DNA from 4 places in the Paenibacillus sp. 2003 genome. Region 1 is predicted to be linked to each of the others. Evidence: predicted binding sites of a transcription regulator. Region 1 holds the regulator's gene; each other region holds the start of a gene.
What was found. The regulator Rex, encoded in region 1, represses fermentation and respiration genes when NADH is low (regulators of the CRP and FNR family bind a similar motif). The targets are predictions, from matches to a motif close to TTGTGAAATATTTCACAA.
Positions count from the first base shown of each region.

Region 1 (5,589 bases):
CTTATGTGAACCCTGGTGTACCGATTCCCCCGTTTATTTCGGGGTTGACGGGTATCACCGATGAAGATGTGGCGGACGCTCCTTTACTCGAAGAGATGATGATGGAGATGGTTCCGCTGCTTAATGATGTGGTGCTTGTTGGACACAACGTCGCTTTTGATTTTCACTTTTTGCAGAATGCTCTTGACCGTTGCGGTTATTTGCCGTTCACTGGCCGCATTCTGGACACGATTGATTTTCTGAAGATTACATTCCCATCACTGGGTTCTTATCAACTTGGTTATGTGTCTTCCGAATTTGGATTTCAACATGATCGCCCTCATCAGGCAGACAGTGACGCACTGGCGACAGCCTATGTGCTGCTTAAGTGTCTGGATGAGTTAAAGGAATTACCGCTCATAACGATTCAGCGCCTCAGTGACCTGTTTGCACCAGAAGACAGTGACTTGGGCTGGTTTTTGGACGGAATGCGCAGTGAGAAGGAAGCAGAGCCGATTCAGGATCTGGACGGACATACCTATTATCGTCAGCTTGCTCTTAATGTAAGTGATTGGACTGATATAGGTGCACCACGCGATGAGCGGGAGGCTAACCCCCTCGATGGTGTAAGCTTCGAACAGTTTATGGACCAGGTTCGGGAGAACCTGAAGGATACGCTGGATCATTACGAAGAGCGTGAAGCGCAGACTCAGATGTTCAGCAGTGTAAGGCAAGCCCTGGATGAAGAGAAACATCTCTTGATCGAAGCAGGAACAGGCACTGGTAAATCTCTGGGTTATCTCTTGCCTGCTATTTACGAAAGTGTGAAGCAAGAACAGAAAGTTATGGTCAGCACGCATACAATCAACCTGCAGGAGCAATTGAGAGAGCGGGACATTCCGATGCTGACTCAAGTGGTTCCGTTCCCGTTTAAGGCTGCTGTATTCAAAGGACGTGGACATTACCTGTGCCTGCGCAAATTTGAACACAAAATCAATAAACGTGAATTCGCCACACCCAAAGAGGATTATTTCACAGCTGCTCAGATGATTGTCTGGCTTACGCAGACCGAAACCGGAGATGATGAGGAACTTAACCTTAGCGGACGCGGAGGGGACTTCTGGGAGACGGTACAGAGCGAATCTGAGTCTTGTCTGGGAAGATCATGTCCATGGTTCCGCAAATGTTTCTACCATCGTGCCAAACATGAGGCCGGGTTGTCAGATATCGTAATCACCAATCACTCCAAATTATTTACGGATGTGAAAGCCGCGCATCAGCTGCTGCCAGCCTATGAGAGTCTTGTGATCGATGAGGCACATCATCTGGAGGATGTAGCTGGTAAACATCTTGGAATGCATATGAAATATTTCACCTTGGTTCACACACTGACCCGCCTGTTTAAAGACAGTCGTAATGGGCAGCTGCCTATGCTTCGTTCGCAGTTATCCGGGCATGAAAATTCGGTGCAATGGGGCTCCATGGTGGATCAGATGTTCCCGCTGGCTGTTGAGGTCAAGGAACTGTGGGATCGTATGAGTGACGCCTTGTTCGGTCTGTTGCCTGAACGAAGTGATGCTTCACCGGGAGAGACGGGGCAATTTTCCCTGCGCCTGAAAGCTTCTCAGAAACCTGCAAAATGGCAGGAGTTGCAGGATCTGGAGAACCAGATCTATGTGACTCTGGGCGATTTGGTTCGCAAAGGGGACAAATTGCTGCTTGAAGTGAAAGAGGATCAGGATGATTATCAATCGGATAGTCTGATCACGGATATTACAGGACTGCTGAAAGATCTGACCACATTGAAGGAGAATCTACGTTTCTTCATGCGTATGGATGATGCCAAAACGGTGTACTGGATGGAAGCCAGCGGTCAATTCCGCAGCAAATCTCTTCAGCTGTATGCTGTACCTGTAGATGTCAGTGCACAACTTAAGGATTTATTTTTTGATAAAAAGAAAAGTGTTGTGCTTACATCGGCTACGCTTTCGGTAGATAAGTCATTCCAGTTCATGATTGAACAGCTTGGCTTGCAGGAAGCTTCCGAGAATAATCGGTTGTTAACGTCGATGCTGCCATCACCTTTCAACTATCGCGATCAGGCACTTCTGGTGATTCCGCGTGATTTCCCGAGTGTGAAGGGCAGTGTGGGTGATGCGCACTTTGTCAATATGCTGGTGCAATCACTTGCAGAGACGGCAATTGCCACGCGTGGACGCATGATGGTTCTGTTTACTTCATACAAGATGTTGCGACAGGTCTATGATCCGCTGAAGGAGGCGCTATCTGGTAACGACATCTCGTTGCTTGGGCAAGGCGTTGACAGTGGAAGTCGTTCCAAATTGACTCGCAGGTTCCAAGATGCCAAAGCTACGGTACTTCTGGGTACAAGCAGCTTCTGGGAGGGTGTAGATATCCCGGGAGAGGCGCTAACCTGTCTCGCTATTGTGCGACTGCCTTTCCAGCCACCGAATCATCCGTTGGTGGAAGCCAAGAGTGAGTTGCTTCAGGAACAGAAGAAAAATCCGTTCATGAAACTGTCCGTGCCGCAAGCGGTCATTCGTTTCAAGCAGGGATTTGGCCGGTTGGTGCGTACAGCGAAGGACAGAGGAATTGTCATTGTTTATGATACACGGGTGATTGAAGCGTACTATGGTAAATTCTTTTTATATTCTTTACCTGGTCCCAAAATGGAGCATATGCTCACGGAGCAAATGGTTCCACGAATTACCGAGTGGTTGGAAAAACCTGTTAATGAACAAGAATAATGGTTGTTTTGTTCGTTATATCATTGCATGACACTATCGTTTGGCGTTAAACTTTATTAGATATTTCCGTATCCGATTAAAGCAGTTGCACGTAAGAACTTATAACCTAAATTACAAGGAGCATTCTGTATACAACGTCTATCTTTGAATTTATACAGAATGCTCATCTTTTCATCTATTATTTTATCGTGGCCTTGGTAAGGGGGAGCAAGAATGAAATCGGATAAAATTTCGGAAGCGGTGGTACGACGTCTGCCTGTATACTTGCGTTATTTGAACGAGTTGCATCAGCGTGAGGTGGCTACTGTTTCTTCTCAAGAGCTTGGACAGAGGCTGGATCTGAATCCGGCCCAAATTCGTAAAGACCTGGCTTACTTCGGTGATTTTGGTCGTAAAGGGATCGGGTATGATGTATCCTATTTGATCGAGAAAATTCGTCACATTCTCAAAATCGATCAGCAAATTAATGTAGCTCTGGTAGGAGCGGGTAATCTCGGTCAAGCCTTGTCTAACTACAATGCATATCTGAAAGACAACATGAAGATTGTTGCTGTATTTGATGCATATGGACCGAAGATTGGTAGTCAAATTAACAGTTTGACGGTAAAACCAATGAATGAATTGACGGAAGCGGTTAAAACAGAAAACATCCGCATCGGAATTATCACGGTTCCGGATACGGAAGCCCAAAATGTAGCCGATCAGCTTATTGAATCCGGAATCGAAGCGATTCTTAATTTTGCACCAACCATTCTAAAAACACCGCCGCATATCCGCATTCACCATGCTGACTTTACAACGGATCTGCTTAGTTTGGCCTATTACTTGGAGACTGGAAAGGACGACGAGGAAGATGACAACAAATAGATGGGTAATTCACAACGGCAAATTTGCCGTTAATGAAGGCGGCACAACATGGAACGTGGTTCAAGGATACATGGTTGTTGAGGATGACAAGATTGTGCATATTGGTGAGACATTGCCGGATGGAGACAAAAATTGTACCAAAGTGGATGGAAAAGGACTGTTCTTCCTGCCGGGTCTGATCAATACGCATGGTCATGCAGCAATGTCGTTGCTCAGAGGGCACGGAGACGATCTTGCGTTGCAAGTATGGTTGCAGGAAAAAATGTGGCCGATGGAAGCGAAAATGACTTCACAAGACGTATATTGGGGAACTTCGCTATCGGTGCTTGAAATGTTGAAAGGCGGAACTACAGCTTTCCTGGACATGTACGATCACATGGATCAAGTTGCCAAAGTTGTGGAGCAATCAGGCGTTAGAGCAGCACTGGCACGTGGTGTAATCGGGCTGTGCTCGGAAGAAGAGCAACTGCGGAAGCTGGACGAGTCGGCAGCGTTTGCACGTGAGTGGAATGGACAGGCAGATGGTCGCATTACAACCGTAATCTCGCCACACGCCCCATATACATGCCCTCCTGACTACATAGAGAAGCTTGTACAGGTCGCGAACGACCTGAACCTTCCTCTCCATACACATATGTCTGAAACGCTTCGTGAAGTGGAGCAGAACGTGGCTGATTATGGACTGCGTCCTGTGGCACATCTGGAGAAACTGGGCTTTTTCTCTCGTCCATCCCTGGTTGCACATGCGGTGCATCTGAATGACGAAGAGATTGAAATTTTGGCCCGTCATGATGTGGCTGTATCCCATAACCCGGGAAGTAACCTGAAACTCGCTTCCGGTGTTGCGCGGGTACCTGCGTTACTGAAAGCAGGAGTTACCGTGTCACTCGGAACAGACGGACCGGCAAGCAACAACAACCTGGATATGTTCGAGGAAATGAGAATGGCTGCATTGATCCACAAAGGTGTATCTGGTGACCCGACGGCTGTGCCAGCAGGCGAAGCGTTACTCCTCGGAACGTCATACGGTGCCAAATCCATTTTCTTGAACAATACCGGAGCACTTGAGGTCGGCATGAAGGCTGATTTTATCGCTCTTGACATTGAACAGGCACATTTCTATCCACATACAGACCTGATCTCACATACGATCTACTCGGCTTCTGCCAAAGATGTTGAGCACGTATGGGTGGATGGAAAACAAGTGGTCAAACACGGCGAATGTCTGACGCTGGATGAAGAACGCATTTTGCGTGAGTCTCAATTGGCATTTGATGGTCTGCTTGCTCGTTAATTGCAGGACAGAGCATCATAGGGAAAGGAAGTTCGGCTTTTGAAGAAAAAAAAGAAGTGGATATGGATTTCGCTGCTTGCACTGGTTCTGATTCTGTTTGGACTTCAGCGTTATTACGTCTATGTCACGCAGGACCAGCGCAAGGAAGAAGCTCTCGCTATACAGGCAGCACAGAAGCAACTGGGCATTACATCCTATGATGAATTGCGCAAGTACATCTGGGGAGACAAAGAAGGCTCTGACAACATCTACTGGACCCTGATCGGCAAAAATAAGGATAACCAGGATGTTATGGTCTGGGTTAAATTCGATGCAAACAATCAACCGGCTAAGGGTGCAAACGCTGTACACAGTGAGCTGCTGCAGAATGGCATGTCCGAATCGCAGATCCGCAATCGCTTCAGTTCTGAAGTTCCTGCCGGCGAGATTAAACGAATCATGCCCGGAGTTGTGAATGGAATATATGTGTGGCAAGTGTATTATAAAGACGGTACGCATAACCACTATCGCTTTTATCGTTTTAGCAATGGAGAACAGGTGGACCTGGTCTACACACTCCCGAACAGCTAGAACAAATAGAGTGACATAACTAGAGAATTAAAGAAATGAAAGAACCGGCAGACGGATATCCGACTGAACCGGTTCTTTGTGTTGTCTGTAAACATTTTTGATTTAAATAGT
Region 1 is NZ_JAVDTB010000001.1:2,715,681-2,721,269, reverse strand. Features, by position in the region: gene dinG (ATP-dependent DNA helicase DinG) at 1-2,747, shown strand, start outside; gene J2X75_RS11670 (redox-sensing transcriptional repressor Rex) at 2,961-3,614, shown strand; gene J2X75_RS11665 (amidohydrolase) at 3,601-4,908, shown strand; gene J2X75_RS11660 (cell wall elongation regulator TseB-like domain-containing protein) at 4,948-5,478, shown strand.

Region 2 (5,589 bases), on a different contig from region 1:
TTCGCTCGCTGCTTCTTGCCTTCACCATCCCACCATAAGCCTTGACTGATGACGGTTCCTGGCAACATGGCCTCACTCACCTTGGCGGTAAGTTCGATGCGCCCACGATCATTCCATACGACCAGCGCATCCCCATCCTCAACGTTTCTGCGGGTAGCGTCCTCAGGGTGTATCTGCAATAGAGGCATCTTTTCCAAACGCTGATGTTTGGCTGAATTGCCAAAGGTGGAGTTCAGGAAATTATGGTTTGGCGGCGACAGGAACATCAATGGATACGTATCGGCAGGTCCAGCCGGATTCTCCCCATCATATCCTTCAACCAGAGCACTATAGGTAGGGAGCGGCGGAAGCCCTCTCTGTTCCATTGTCTCCGAATACAATTCGATTTTGCCTGAAGGCGTGGGCAACTGATCCAGAAATACAGCATGTGTCGTCATATCCAGCTTCACGAATCGGTGTTCCTTCAGTCCCTCCAACGTGACTCCATTCATGTAGGGGTTGCCTGTGCCCTGAAGTGCGTCCTCAATCATCTGTTCCGGCGTTTCTCCGAAGATTGCAGGATCGTACCCCATAGCCTGCCCAAGCAGTGAGAACAGTTCCACATTGCTCTTGCTCTCCCCAATCGGTGCAATTACCGGCTCTTGCAGATGAACGTACTGATGCCAATAAGAGGTGTACAGGTCCGTCGCTTCAAATGAAGATGTGGCTGGCAATACGATATCTGCATATTTTGCCGTATCCGTGATGAACAGATCATGCACAACCGTGAATAAATCTTCCCGTGCAAAACCTCGCTCCACCCGCTCGGTATCCGGTGCCACCACCAGTGGATTGCTGCAGTAAACCATCATTGCCCGGATTGGCTGCTCTGCTTCCAGCAACGCTTCACCAATCCGGTTCATGTTCACCACTCGCGGCTCCGGATTCTGCCGCAGCTCCGGACGTTCGAGCGCGTCGCTATTCGTGCTCGCGTAGCTGTTGGTGCGAATGGCACCGCCGCCTTGCTTCAGCCATTGCCCTGTAATGGCAGGCAGACATGCAACGCTACGCACGTTCATGCCCCCATTATCATGGTGCTGAAGGCCGTTGCCGATGTGAATATGGGCTGCCTGTGCGTTACCGTATAGTTCGGCCAGCTGCACAATCGTCTCCTCCGGCACGCCCGTAATACGTGCAACGCGGTCAGGGGTGTAACTGCGGACATGATCACGCAGTGCCTCATGACCCACCGTATACTTTTGCATAAACGCTTCATCCGTTAGTCCCCGTTCGAACAACACATGCATCAAGCCCAACGCCAGTGCGCTATCCGTGCCCGGGTACAGCGGAATAAACCAGTCACCCCACTGTGCGGTACGATTGCGATGAACGTCGATTACGACGATCTTGGCGCCTTTCTTGCGGGCTTTCTCCGCCAGAACGACTTGGTGCATATTTGTACTGACGATATTGCCGCCCCACACCAGGATGAGATCCGCATGCTCCGTATCTTCCGGCACAGTTCCCCGGTTGGCGCCCATCGTATATTTCCAGCCGGTATTTCCAGCGGAGTTACAGATCGTCTGCTCCAGTACACTCGCACCAAGCGCATTGAAGAAACGCCGATCCATACCGTCTACGCCCAGAATGCCCATGTTACCGTAAAAGCTGTAGGGCAGGATGCTCTCCGGGCCGTAGGTTTCGGACAATGCAGTGAACTTGGTCGTAATCTCCCTAATCGCTTCATCCCAACTGATTCGTTCGAACTTGCCTTCACCTTTGGCTCCTACACGTTTCATCGGATATTGTAGACGCTCGGGATGGTACACCCGCTCGGTCATATTTCTGACTTTATTACAAATGGCACCCTTGGTGATCGGATGATCCGGATTGCCTGCCACCTTCACAATTTTTCCGTTCTCTTTATGTAATAACAGACCACAAGTGTCCGGACAGTCGAGCGGGCACACCGCCGCAAATACACCATTCTCCTGATCGATCATCGTAAGGCTCCCCTCTTTAAAAGCTATCCCTATATCATATCTTCTTCGAGGTTATCGCGTAAAGAGAACAGTATGTTTTTGCTTCATATTCACCGCTATAGCGCCTTCAAAATATTTTCAATAAAATGTTTTTGAGTTTGATTCAACTTCAGAAATCAGGGGTAAATTAAAAATAAGGCATTAGGCTAGTGTTTCCCCACTTCCTCCTCATGCCATATCATGGACCACTCCCGAAATTCGCCATGAACAGGTTTCGTTCCCCCGAACCTTGTCATGGCGAATTTATTTTGCGTTGAATTCCAACAAGGTCCCCATACATAAAAACGATCCCGCCCTGCTCTATCACAGCATATTCGCCATGAACCGAGCAAGACAGAATCGTATTTACTTCTACATGAATATTTCATTACACGTGTATGCATGCCTCGCTATGCCTGCTTGCTCCACATCGCTCTGGCCTCCGTCTCCACAGCTTCGATCAACGTTGCTGCCTCCGGTTTCACTTTCGGCTCAGCTTGGCGCAGGTACACCACCCAGTAGGCTGCAGCTACAAACAGAGCACCTCCAGTCAGATTGCCGAGCCACACTGGAATGAAATTTATCACATATTGGCCCCACGAATAATGCCCTTCGAAGATTGCCGCCGGGATGAGGAACATATTGGCCACAACGTGCTGGAATCCAATAGCTACAAATGCCATCGTTGGAAACCAAATGCCCAGTACCTTGCCACTCATCGTATCGGATGCATAAGATAACCACACGGCCAGTGCCACCAGCCAGTTACAGCCGATGCCAGAGATGAAAGCTTGCAGGAAGCCGTCATGCAGCTTATGCCCAGCCATATCCACCACTTTCGCCAGATATACACCCTCTCCGGTCAGACCAAGCACATGTCCAAAGGCGTACGCGACAAAGATTGCTCCAAGAAAATTACCTATCGTTACTAAGGATAGATTTTTAAACATACTACCCACGGATAATTTTCGTGCAATCGTTGCAAGTGGAACTGCCATCATGTTGCCCGTCAGCAGCTCGCCACCACCTATGAGTACCATGATTAGTCCCACCGGGAACACTGCTGCACCAATCAGATTAACCAGACTTCCCCACTCTGCCGGCGCGGATGCAATCACCCGGATATCCAGTAGAAAACCCAGCGCAATAAAAGCCCCTGCCATAAAACTAAGCACCAATACAGAAGACACCGGATATTGCGCCTTCTTCATACCTGTTTGCGCCGTATATTGTGCAACCTCAAGAGGTGTTTTTGCTGCCATGTTGATCCTCTCCTTCATTGTTCATGAACAAATTGATTCCTCATTTTTTGTTGATATGTTCATTGTATCGCGAAGGTTTCGAGAGGTTTGTTACTTTTATCACAAAGTTTGAAGGTTCCTACTTTACTCTGCTTTCAAAGCCTTTTGTGCTGACTACAGACGAATAAAAAATCACTCTTTTTTTTGGAAAATACTTGAATATTATATAGAAATCATATTAAATTATAATTTAATCAATAACTATGTATGTGAGGAGAGATATACTCCATTGAAAAAAATAACATCTATATCTACACTATGTATAGCCTTGACTGTGGGTATCATATCCTACGTTTTTTGGAATAGTCGAGAGGCCCATGTAACAACCAAAGACAACGAGAATAGGAGTCAACTCACTGAAACGGTATCTATAGGAGATCCTAATCACACAGTGACAACTCATGAACATGAATCCAAACCGCTATTTAAAACAGTATTAGCTGGAAACAATGTATCTACTAATTTTAATGTTGACGAAGATTATAAGCATGTGAAAATCTTTATTGAGAACTCTGGAAAAAAAAACGATAAAAGCGGTAATGGTGCACAATCGTTCTAGGGACGAATATTTCGTTGAAAAAGTAGCCCCTGGTGAGACTATTGAATGGACGAGTTTTACTGAATTTCCACAAGGTATTGAGGAAGGAATGTATTCCATCACCTATCGTGCTGACGGAGACAACTTTAGCGGAAAAGCTTGGGGAATATCTGCTGAAAATACCAACGAGCTATAAAATCTATAAGTTCAGACAATGAATAATAATCATTGAGCCTCATCCTAAATGTATTAGAAATATCAATTAAGTAAAAGGCTGGCGAGTGATCGCCAGCCTTTTCTCATTCTATTTTTTTTCATATCTCTCACAACGAATCACACTTGTTTACACCATTGCTGGTGCTTTTACTTCTATTGGAGGCAGTGCTTGCAGACCCGCCGTGTTCAGGAAGTTCCATGGTTTGTTGTAATGTGGCTGGAAGAAGAAGTCGATGAAGGCCAGCTCATCTACGGTCATGTTATTTTGGATGCAGACCGAGATCGTATTAATCGATTGGGTCAGATCAACCTGAGACATCACCTGTGCTCCTACGATCCGACGAGTAGCCTGCTCATATACTACTTTGAGCAACAGTTTCTCAGCCGTTGGCATGAACTCCGGACGGTAGCTGTCTTCCAGTACGACAGATTCAACAATCAGACCTTCATCAGCAGCAGACGTTTCCGTCATCCCGGTACCAGCGATATTTTGCTCATAAATTTTGATACCCGATGTTCCTTGCGTACCCATATACGGTGTCGTAGGACGAACCAGGTTACGGGCTACGAGTGTACCCATCCGCACGGCGTTGGTTGCCAGTGGAATGTAAGATGCTTTGCCTGTTGGGTTGTAATGAATAGCACAGCTGTCACCCGCAGCGAAGACGTCTTTTTGACTCGTTTGCATGTATTTATCTACGATGATTGCGCCGTTTGGCAACATATCCACTTGGCCTTTAAGCAGCTCTGTATTTGGACGGAAACCAATGCACAGAATAACCAGATCGGTTTCAAACTCTCCTTTGGACGTGATCACTTTAGTCACTTTGCCATTTTCACCAGTAAACTTCTGTACCGTTTGACCAAGAGCCAGCTTGATGCCGCGTCCAGTCAACGTATCTTCGATCGCATCCGTGAATTCAGGGTCCAGGTATTTGTTCAAAATCCGGTCCACACTGTCGATTAGAGTAACTTCCTTGCCATTCATTTGGAAAGCTTCCACCAGCTCTACACCGATATATCCTGCACCTACAACAGTAACGCGTTTCGCATCTTTAGCTTTTTCGATAATCGTGTTGGAATGATTGTAGTTTTTGCACAGCAGAATGTTGTCCATCTCAATGCCTTCAAGCTTTGGAACGACAGGCCATGACCCCGTTGTCACGATCAGTTTGTCAAACGTATCTTCAAATTCTTCCCCGGTTTTCAGGTTTTTAGCCTGAAGGGTATGACCCTTGGCATCGACTGCTGTAACTTCATGAAGCATCTTGGTCTCAACACCAAGCTCTGCCAGTTGATTAGGCGAAGAATAGAACAAACCGTCAGGGTCTTTCACAACCCCACCTACGTAGAGCGCAATGCCGCAAGATAGGAAGGAGATATTGTCATTGCGCTCATACACGGTGATGGTAGCATCCGGGTACAATTTGGCGGTATTTACGATGGCTGCGGTTCCTGCGTGTGTACATCCGATAACTGCGATTTTCATTAAAAGTTCCTCCTCGAAATATATAAATGAGTTTGAATATAACGT
Region 2 is NZ_JAVDTB010000007.1:23,055-28,643, reverse strand. Features, by position in the region: gene J2X75_RS23190 (molybdopterin-containing oxidoreductase family protein) at 1-1,982, opposite strand, end outside; gene J2X75_RS23185 (formate/nitrite transporter family protein) at 2,411-3,262, opposite strand; gene J2X75_RS23180 (hypothetical protein) at 3,805-4,035, shown strand; gene J2X75_RS23175 (FAD-dependent oxidoreductase) at 4,183-5,544, opposite strand.
Region 2: the regulator Rex is predicted to act here: its motif matches at 3,350-3,367, upstream of J2X75_RS23185 (formate/nitrite transporter family protein).

Region 3 (5,589 bases), 370 kb from region 1:
AACTGAGCAGGATGGCTACTGCAAGAGCAATAAAAGATGCTTTGATCAAGTTTATCGTTAAATTGGACATGGGCAAAAAGTCATTATAAGGAATGGAGGCCTTCTCAATAGTCCCGTTACGCTCAACAATATTTGCAAAGTTACTAAGGTCAAATGTGGTATACTTCTGCAGACTTAACATCGAATATGCCTTCGTAAAACCGGAAACGACCCGTCGCGCAGGCAGATAATATCCCCCACTCTCAGATGTAACCGAATTTGTACTGAAGCTACTTCCAAACACCTTCTGGACAAGACCAACGTTATAAGCCATTTCATTTGACTGGTTTGTCATGACCACTAACCCAAAATTAGACTCCGGGTCAATAACAAATTTACTTGTAAATCCCGCCGTACTTCCAGCGTGTTCCAGTGCAGGCACCCAGTACTCCACTTCAAAGAAGCCATGTGCAATTCGAGGATTAGAAGTTCCATCATAATATAGACTGGTTGACAGCATCTCGTCTAACGTATCCTTGTTCGCGAATATTAAATTGCTACGATCCACAGGCATCAAGGCTGCGAGAAATTTAGCTGCATCCTCTGCTGTGCCAATGGCGCCCCCCGCAGGGTATAAGCTTATGTATGCTCTGTTCTTAGGAATTAGTTTCAGATTCGTAGTGTAACCCTGAATCTCATTTCTTCGTTTCAAGACGTTTAGATTATCGTATTGTGATGGGTGAATCGATGTGTCTTTCATGTTCAGTGGTTTAAATATATGTTCGTTGACATATTTGTAAAAGGGTTGTCCGCTTTGCACTTCAACGATGTAAGCAGCCATAGCCGTACCATAGTTTGAATAAGCAACGACACTCCCAGGTTTATCGATCTGCCTCGGCTCAAATTTTTGTAAAGCTTCACCTAATTCCACAATATCACTCTCGGATGAATACCATAAATCGATCAATCTATCCTCCCATCCTGCGTTATGATGCATAAGGTTCATTAGGGTAATGGGAGCATCGTATTCAAGCTTCTTTAGAAATCCTTCCGGCAAATATCCCTGAATATCGGTATCCAAATCAAGCTTTCCCTGTTCTACAAGCTGCATAACACTCGTCCAGACCAATAGTTTAGAAGTTGAACCCCATTCAAATACAGTAGAGGTGTCTGCCTTTCTCTGTTGCTCAAGATCTGCGTATCCATAGGCCTTATTCACAATGGTCTCACCGTTCTTGATAGCTACAACCGAAACGGCAGCGGTATTCTTCTGATTCATGGCCACATATGAATCAATCGTTTCCTCTAGCGAAGAAAACGTAATTCTGGAGGGTGTTGTCTCCTCTTGCTCTACCTCAGCACGCACAGATACCGCACATGTCATTATGATGAATGCAAGTACAAAAACACAAGTAATTACTTTATTAACATAGTAATATTTTTGATTAATCTTCATTGGCTACCCCTTATTATCTACAATAGTTTTCTTGCCTTTACCACAAAGGTTATAGGGAGCATCTTTGCTTTATTGGCAAAATCATCGTTTTGCAGTTGCCTTAATTCTTCATCAGATTCCTCAATCAATTGCTCAATGGCAAATCCAGCTTTGGCCAACGCATTCACATAGGTTGATAGTTTACGATCCAATAATGCTAACTTACTTTCGCAAAGAGTTACCGAATACTAAGATTCATCAACCTAACATTTTAAAAAAACCAGTCTATCCTCTTCTGTAGCAACACATTTGTGGATAGGGCGAGACCAACTAAAGATAATACCCATCCTTTCTTGGAACCAATAAATCAATTCCACATTTTGAGAAAATTACCTTAATTATTTCTATAATAACCCATGCTGCAATATTTGCGAAGTACATTTAAAAGCGCATACATTTCACTCCAAATCAAAAAGAACCCTCCCGCAGGAGCGTTCTCCGTGAATCATAGGCTTAGCGTATATCAGATCCATCTTACTATACTTTTCGCTCACATACGTTTGTAGTTGCACAAGCTGATTTATTGCTTCCCATCTGAGTTTTAATTATAGAATGTATCATTTATACATTACAAAAAATCATATTATGCTTCCTCCCTGCCCTGGGCAGCGGGAGGAAGCATCGAGCAGTTAGAGAGAGGTGTCTATAAACAATATGTGTTGTTGTGTGTGTTGCATCTGACCATCTATTTAATGATCAAGTTTAAGTTTATCCATTACACCTACTAATTATTCTTGGACGCACAGCCTTGTGGCCATGGACATCTTAACACAAAACAAAAAAAAGGCACTACCAGCGTTCTGCCAGCAGTGCCTCTCTAATATTCCCATTTAAATGATTCGTGAGAATCATTCCAACCCGCTTCTACTAACGCAGCAACACCTATGCTCAAACCATTTCATTAGTCACTGCGGTCTCTGAATATTGGAAAAACGTTGATATATCAGCTTTTTTTGATTAGTTTCGATTACTATGCGTACATCAAGTCCATAAACCCGCGAGTTACATCTCCACCTTCAGCTGGTTCGGGTTGGTCTGCCTGTGCGTGTTCTGCCATGCAAGCCTTTACTGCATCCTCTGTTGTACAACGATTGGCATCGTCACATGTGTAGCATAATTGAAGCATGTATCTGGTTAATTCATCCGCCTGCGTGAATTGAGTTTGACCGTTGGTTCTCATCTTCATCACTCCTTCTCTTGTTGAGTTAAATATATCACCTTCTAGTGGATTTATTTGTGATTTATTTCACAAACTAAACAAAAAAAGAAAAGGAACCCTTAGGCTCCTCTTCTTTCTCCTATCTATTCACATCGATAACACTCTACGTTTATAGTACTTTCCAATGTACACCGCCATCTACCGTTTGCAATAACAACGATCTTTTGGCATCTGTATTTTCAACCAATATCCAGCCAAGCTTGGGGTTAACCATCTGAATCTTCACAATCTCCGGATAGTCTTCGAGAATTTTCTCCAGTACACTGCTTGCAGGAAGAGCGCTCCACGTTTTGCCCGCATCCTTGGTGTGATAGGTTATGCCCTTTTGCATCGCCCAACCTTCCGATGCGTTTAGAAATACCGGTGAAAGGTTACGATTCGGACCCGTTTGTTTGTTTAAAGTGAAATTGGACAGCTTCCAGCTCTTCCCGCCATCGGTGGTAAAGAATCCATTAAATGTCGTGCTCTCCCCTTGAGAACAGGACATTGACATCCAGGCTGATTGCGCTTCACGTCCAAAAAATTGTGGTGAACTAACACTGAAATTACCACACCCGTTGAATTTGTTTCGATCAAAGAAGGTTTGTCCAGTATTCCAGTTCTCTCCGCCGTCTGATGTTACATACAACTTCGGTGTGCCGAACTCTAGCGCTATTAAGAAACCATGCTTTGGATCCGAAAAAGTCATCCCTGTGGTGTATCCACGTTTGGAAATCTCTTCTGCTTCCTGTTTGCCATCTTCATCACTGGATGACATCCGATTCCAGGTGATTCCACCGTCCTCGGTGAAGTAAAGTTTCTTGTCCTGTTTACCAATAGCGGTATCGACCGTAGTGAGAATCCAGCCTTTTTCAGGAGATACAAATGAGATCGCAGTCACTTTATCCGTCTTGGACAGAGAAGACAGACTCCAAGTTACGCCCCCATTATTAGTGCGAAGCACCATGGTATCTGTTCCACCCATACCTTCACGAACAATCCAACCATGTGCACGATCTACAAAATAAATGCTTTGTCCATATTTAGGGTTAGCCGGAAACTGTACATTTTCCGAAGGTGAGATATTGGTCCAGGTCTTTCCCTGATCCTGAGTGTAGTACAGGCGCAGCGCATTCCGCGTCACACCCCACGCCAATCCTCCGTTGTCATTGAGCAACTGAAAGTCAGTCAAACGGGTCTGTATTTGGTACTTGGCCATATCTGCAGATTCTGTACTGTTCACAGGGGGAACGACAGTTAATGTCTGCCCTGTATTTCCGGCGTCCTCCTGCTGCTGCGGAGGTTCTGCTTCCGGAGGTTGATCTGAGTCAGTGCATGCAGCCAATAAGGCTGCTATACCTATAGACAGCAATGCTGTCTGCGCGATTTTGATCCATTGCAAACGCAAGTGGGTTCCACCTCTCTCATCCAATATACAGGCGCGCATGCCTGTCCTATGGCGTTTTATTTACGATTCATCAGAATCCACTGCTCCTATTCTACCACAAACCTTATGTAAAAGGCTCATTGCCCACTCATGGTTGGCCCGCTCCCTTTTTCAAGCTGATGCTCTGGGCTATATGCCACACATTTATTACCATTAATTTCATCCTAAACTGTTTTTCGACGGAATAATTGGTAAAAAGACATGAAATGTGAACTATTTTATAGACAACACTCGCTTTATATTCTCTAATCCCTTAATATGGATGGGAGTATAACCCAAAAAGGAGAGGATATGAACATGACAAATAGTGCAGCTCTGAAACCAAGTCGTGTCGTGATTGTAGGCATGGGTGCGGTGGGAACAACAACGGGATACACGCTAATGTTGAGACAGCGTTCATCCGAGTTGGTATTTGTGGATGTGAATCATGATAAAGCAACCGGCGAAATGCTGGATATGAACCACGGTCTTCCATTTACGGGAGGCGTGAAAGTATGGGCTGGCGATTATTCCGACTGCAAAGATGCAGATATCATTATTATTACAGCGGGTGCTTCCCAGAAACCGGGTGAAACCCGGATTGATCTGCTGAAGAAAAATGCAAGCATTTTCAAAGATATTATCGAGCGCATTACTGAAGTGAACTCTCATGGAATTTTACTGATTGCAACCAATCCTGTAGATATTTTGTCCTATACTTCGTGGAAACAAAGCGGATGGCCTGCTTCCCGTGTCATCGGTTCAGGTACATTGCTCGATAGCGCACGTTTCCGTTACCTGATTGGTAAGAATAAAGGGATCGACCCTCGTAGTATTCACGCACACATTATTGGTGAGCATGGAGATTCCGAAGTACCGGTATGGAGCCTGGCTAACGTTGCAGGAACAGATCTGGAATTGGATGAAGAAACACAACAGGATATTTTCGACCGCACCAAAAATGCAGCGTATGAGATTATTAATGCCAAAGGAGCGACTTCCTATGCAATCGCCCTTGCTCTGGACCGCATTGTAGCTGCAATTCTCGGCAACGAAGGCTCCGTTCTGAACGTATCCACTTACCTTGAAGACTACAATGGTGTATCGGATGTTTATCTGGGTGTTCCATGTGTTGTCGATCGCAACGGTGTGCGCGAGATTCTGCCTCTACCGCTGAATGAATCCGAGAAAGTGGCTTTCCAGGCATCTGCTAACAAATTAAAAGAACAGATCGCTGGTTTGGAATAATCCTGCCACAAAACACGCAACCATTCATGGTGTGAACGATTTAGCATGTTAAACGTTGTGAATTAAGATATCCGCGCTAGCCAAAAGGACCATTTGTTCTTCCAGAGAGAAGAAGCGAATGGTTCTTTGGTTTGGCTTCTATTTATATACCTATTTAGTTATCAGGTAATAAGTTTACATAATATTAATTATGTTTAAATCTCCACCATCAAATCAATAACAAAAAAGCCTGTCACTTGGACA
Region 3 is NZ_JAVDTB010000001.1:2,343,433-2,349,021, forward strand. Features, by position in the region: gene J2X75_RS10065 (serine hydrolase domain-containing protein) at 1-1,435, opposite strand, end outside; partial or broken gene J2X75_RS30345 (class I SAM-dependent methyltransferase) at 1,453-1,752, opposite strand; gene J2X75_RS10075 (hypothetical protein) at 2,445-2,654, opposite strand; gene J2X75_RS10080 (WD40/YVTN/BNR-like repeat-containing protein) at 2,803-4,080, opposite strand; gene J2X75_RS10085 (L-lactate dehydrogenase) at 4,417-5,346, shown strand.
Region 3: the regulator Rex is predicted to act here: its motif matches at 4,326-4,343, upstream of J2X75_RS10085 (L-lactate dehydrogenase).

Region 4 (5,589 bases), 1.1 Mb from region 1:
GCCACCATAAATCCATCATGTTTTGAAAATGACGCTCATTGTGTTGACCCAAATATATAAATGCAGTCAGCGCGAGAATAATGGTCGGTGTACTCCAGAACAAAGCATAATTGCGCATCAGCTTCAATGCCGAATGATCCTCTGCCCGAGAAGCGTAAAATGTGAGAAATGACCCGCTAATGAACAATACCGACACGATGGCTAGACCAACGATGCTCCACGATAATGGATTCGTAAATAGTGCCCAGTAATCCAGGGAAACGGTATCTCCCTGTTTCAAAATAAAGCCACCTTCAGACAGGGTCAGTGCCACTGACAATGACGCTGGAATAAGCAACCCGGTAGCCCCGTATAAAAACAGATATACGATGTTATTTTTGGAACCATAATTCTCAAAGGCGTAGAATGACCCACGAATGGCAAGCAAAATGACGGCAATACTTCCCGGAACAAGCAGCGCGGAGCCATAATAGTAAGCGGTATCCGGGAAAAATCCAACGATGCCAATATAGAAAAAGACAAAAAATACATTGGTGATCTCCCAGACCGGTGATAGATAACGGGAGATCAGACGATTAATCAGGTGATCCTGCTTTGTCAGGCGTGCATAAAAGGCGAAGAAACCTGCTCCAAAATCAATGGAAGCTACAATAAGATAGCCGTACAAGAACAGCCAGAGTACGGATATACCAATCAATTCATAACTCATCAGGCCTGCTCCCCTTTCTTGGCTGATTGATCATGCTTCTCTTTCAACCATTTCTCCATCTCAAGCTCAGCAGGATTATTATTGAACAGACGTCTCAATACGAGAACACAGATGACGCCGAGCACGATGTACAGAAGTAAAAAGACGAAAAACAAAATTCTTACACTCGGTGAAGAAGTAGCGGCCTCTTCCACTCGCATATAACCTCGAATGATCCATGGCTGCCGACCGATCTCTGCATAGAACCAACCCATCTCAACGGCCAGAAAAGCAAGCGGTGCACTGAGCGCAACCATACGAAGCATCCACTTGTTAAACTGATTTCGTTTCTTCCAGAACACAAACAGGAAGTACAGACTGGATATAGCGAGTAGAGCAAAACCTATTCCAGCCATTAGATCGAACAAGTAATGCACAAGTAAGGGTGGATGCTCATCAGATGGAAATTCGTTCAGCCCGGTTACCTCGGCGTTAAAGTCTCCAAAGGCAAGAAAGCTAAGCACTTTCGGCAAATGAAGTGCGCCTATGATTTCATGTTCAGCATTCAGCCATCCTAATAAAATCAGATCCGCGCCGCTTTCCGTCTCGAAATGCCACTCGGCAGCTGCGAGCTTCTCCGGCTGATGTTCAGCCAAAAACTTGGCAGATACATCACCAGCTAAGGAATTTAATAAACTGAATACCAAAACAACGGCCATCATGAGATTCAGGCCTTTCTTGTGGTAGGCAGACACCCCTTTTCTCAACATCGCAAAAGCTGCAATTCCCGCTAACAGAGCAGCTCCTGTCAGATAAGCCGAGCTTAATACATGAAATACTTTGGAGAACGTCGCCGTATTCAGCATCGCTTGTACAGGATTCACTGCCAAGAATTGACCTGCTTCCATGACAAAACCTTCAGGCTGGTTCATGAATCCGTTCACTGTTGTAATAAAAACAGCAGACATGCCTGCCCCGGCGACAATCGGAATGGTCAGCAACCAGTGGATATACGGATTTTTGAACCGATCCCACGTGTACAGATAAATGCCCAGGAAGATGGCTTCAAAAAAGAATGCGAATACTTCCATAAATAGTGGCAGTGCAATGACATTCCCGGCCAGCTTCATAAAATTCGGCCATACCAGGGCCAACTGCAGTGATATCGCTGTACCTGTCACAACACCAACAGCCACAGATATGACAAACCCTCGTGACCACCTCTTTGCCATAAGTATGTAATGGTGATCCTTCTTCCGAATGCCGATGAACTCTGCAATAGCAATCATCAAAGGTACACCGACACCAAGCGTTGCAAAAATCACGTGGAATCCGAGTGTCAAACCAGTCACCAGCCTGCTCCATAACACCGTATCAATAGCCATTCTTTGTGTTGCCTCCTTTCAAACTCTGTTCAATTTAGAAACATTCAATATCAGCTTTGGCTAAACTCAATGCAAAGTTGCGAAAAATTTCACAAAGTTAGGTATAACGATATCTTGCCACACCTATAATGCGTTTACTCCTGTAGGCCCCCGATAATAGCAAGCATTGGATGCCAATTAAAATCTGATATTGATGCACTTAAAGTACTAACCAAGCCTATTAATCAAAATTATTATATCTTTATTTTTACCTAATTCAATCAAAGACACGTCTTCTACCCTAAACGTTCAAGAAAGGATCAACTCTTTCTGACAACTTGGTGAAAAATAAAAAATACACCCAATGGAGCTATTGATTCATTGGGTGTAAACGTGCTATTGCACGGCAGATTCTCTATCTTACTTGCTTACTTGCTCCGGACTCACCGCACTTGCCTCGCGACGTACGCTCATGATGATCAGTGATGCAGCTAATACCGTAAGGATGATTCCAAGCATCTGAAATCCTGTCACATTAAATGTATCTCCCATGACAATCCCAATTAATAACGACGATAAGATGGTCCCCAGGTAGCGTGATGTATTAAAAATACCCGATGCGACTCCGATCATTTCTTTGGGTGTGCTTTTGAACAGAGCAGCTTGCATGCCGACCGCGTTTAGGCCGTTACTTATTCCAAATAAAGCTAAGGCAACAATGATTATGAAGATTGGAGAAGTTTCATTCATAACAACGATCAATATAGAGCCAAATGTCATTAAAGAAGCGGATACAATCAGAGCTGGCCGTGATCCTGATCTGTCAATCCAGCGCCCTGCGATCGGAGCAATAATGACTGAACATAACCCCAAAGCCAGCATGCTCATTCCTGTATGAACTTCGTTGAGATGACGTACCTGCTTCAAATACGTAGGAACTCCAAAAAAAAGAGCGTAAAACAGGATGTTCACCAGCATGTATTGCACATTCACCCAAGTCATCTCGGGATATGAGGCAAACGTTCGCAGAGGGATAAAAGGCGTGGCTGCTTTTAATTCATGTCGGATGAACATGACGAGTGCGATTAACCCGATCGCTCCTGTCAGCAGATGCCATGTTGAAATATCTCCTGTGGATTTTACTGAAAGTAAACCGATAAGCAGAGTCACCAAAGCTACCGTAAACATCAGGATACCTGGTGCGTCAATTAACGCAAGCCATTGCCGAATGGACATGTGACCAGAGATAGACGGAGATTGCTCGTCCTTCGGGATTGTTTTCCAGGCGAACCAAAAGCTTGCCATGACAAACGGAATATTAACGAAGAATATGCTGTGCCAGTCCCACCAATGAATCAATACTCCACCAATAAAAGGTCCAATTGCAGCCGCTCCAGAAAGGAATATAGCCAAGGTGGACAAGGCGGAGGCTTGTTTTTCAGTCACGTTCATTCTGACAATTGCCATTCCGACGGCCACCATCATGCTTGTGCCAATCGATTGAACGATCCGGAATACGATGAGCCACGAAAAACTGGGAGACCACGGTGCAAGCATGGACGATACAAAAACAATAACAAGACCCATGAGGAAGATCTTCCTGCGGCCAAACAAATCACTACACTTGCCCATAACGGGTTGAGCGACAGCACTAGCAATGTAAAATGATAAAATAATCCACGAAACGGCTGTAAAATTAAGTTGATACACTTGTTGTAGTCTGGAGATTGCCACCGAAATCATGGAGGAATTCAACGGATTCAACATAATTCCGAGTCCAACAGCTAACATCAATCCTTTATTTCGAACGTTCATCGGTGCATCACTCCTTCTTCTGTTGTTATCTTACTTGAACTTATTCATTTATTCCAACGCATTATATGTTATGATTTGATGAACTATAAGGAATGAAGGAATGGTACAAATGGAGCTTCTTCAACTAAAATATTTCCTGACAGTGGCCCGATGCGAACATGTTACGGAAGCTGCGGGAAAGCTGCATGTCACGCAATCCTCCCTGAGCAAAACGATACAACGATTAGAGGACGACCTTGGAATCCCTTTATTTGATCGAATCGGGAGAAAGCTGCGATTAAACGACTTTGGAAGAACATTTCTTCAGCGAACTGAAAAAGCCTTATTTGAATTGGAACAAGGAAAGCGGGAAATCGCTGACCTCTCCAATCCGGATCAGGGTACACTGCAATTGGCGGTGACTACGGCAAGCACATTGCCAGGTATACTGCGGGAATTCCGGAAAACCAAGCCGGATATTCAGTTCCATGTGCAAATGGTTTCGTTAGAAAACATGTCCAGACTTCTACATCGGGGCGAGGTGGACTTTTGTCTCTCCTCCCCTCCGATTGAAGGTGACGACATCGAATGTCAGATACTATATGAAGATCCGATCGTAGTCGCTGTTCCTATGGGGCATCGATATGCAGACCGAAGCAGCATTCAGTTAACTGAACTTAAGGACGAGTGGTTTGTTGGGGTGAAACAAGGGTATGGGGTTCGTGATATGGTAGATTCCGTATGTCAATCCGCTGGTTTCCTACCGAAATATGTATATGAAGGTGATGAGCCTGCAAGATTAACAGCCCTTGTTGAAGCGGAGATCGGTCTCGCGTTTATACCTAGCACAGCCAGAAACCCGCATGAGCGCATTAGATATCTTCAGGTAGAGGAACACCAACTCGTTCGTGAGATCGCTCTGCTTTCGCACAAAAACAGGTATATTTCCAAAGCCGCTTTAGAGTTTCGCAGCGTGGTTATGGACTATTTCAGTGCTATGCCATGAGCACAAATTCAATCCCGAGGAGTTGTCATTTTGATATTAAAAGCAGAAAAATTTGATCATATTTCAGAGACAGAACGGCTAGTCATCCGACCATTACAGAAAGACGACTATGAAAATTGGTTGAATGAGTTTGAAAACCGCTTGCCCTCCCAACACCGTCATGATAAAGGGAAAATGGATATGAGTGAATGTACGCTGGATTGGTTTCATGATCTGGTAGATCGACACCAGGAGTTAGCGCGTACAGATGCGGTTTATGTATTTGGTGTGTTTAGAAAGCATGATGGTACACATCTGGGTATGATTGATATTGCGACCTTGGCAAGAGATCATTTTCAATGGGGAAGCTTCGGATACACGATCCATAATCAGTATTGGCGAAAAGGTTATGGGAAAGAAGCAGTGAATGAAGCACTTCATATTGCATTCGAACATCTGAAATTCCACCGCATAGAAGCTCATATTAATGTGGATAATACCCCTTCTGTAAAGTTAGCTGAAAACGTTGGTATGGAATTTGAATGTGTACGTAAAGGTTTCATACATGAAAATGATGAGTGGACCGATCATTTGGTGTATTACAAGAATTCTAATTAAACTAATCTCACCGATAATCAAAAAAGCGAACAAAGCACTTGCGTGCTCTGTTCGCTCTTCTTGTGAAGCCGTATCGCTGTCTTCGCCTTACTCGCCCAAGCTGTTCCAGAATGATTGGAACGCGCCTTTCTCCACTTCCA
Region 4 is NZ_JAVDTB010000001.1:1,658,451-1,664,039, reverse strand. Features, by position in the region: gene J2X75_RS07425 (cytochrome d ubiquinol oxidase subunit II) at 1-709, opposite strand, end outside; gene J2X75_RS07420 (cytochrome ubiquinol oxidase subunit I) at 709-2,073, opposite strand; gene J2X75_RS07415 (MFS transporter) at 2,473-3,867, opposite strand; gene J2X75_RS07410 (LysR family transcriptional regulator) at 3,977-4,852, shown strand; gene J2X75_RS07405 (GNAT family N-acetyltransferase) at 4,883-5,449, shown strand; gene J2X75_RS07400 (hypothetical protein) at 5,537-5,589, opposite strand, start outside.
Region 4: the regulator Rex is predicted to act here: its motif matches at 2,151-2,168, upstream of J2X75_RS07420 (cytochrome ubiquinol oxidase subunit I).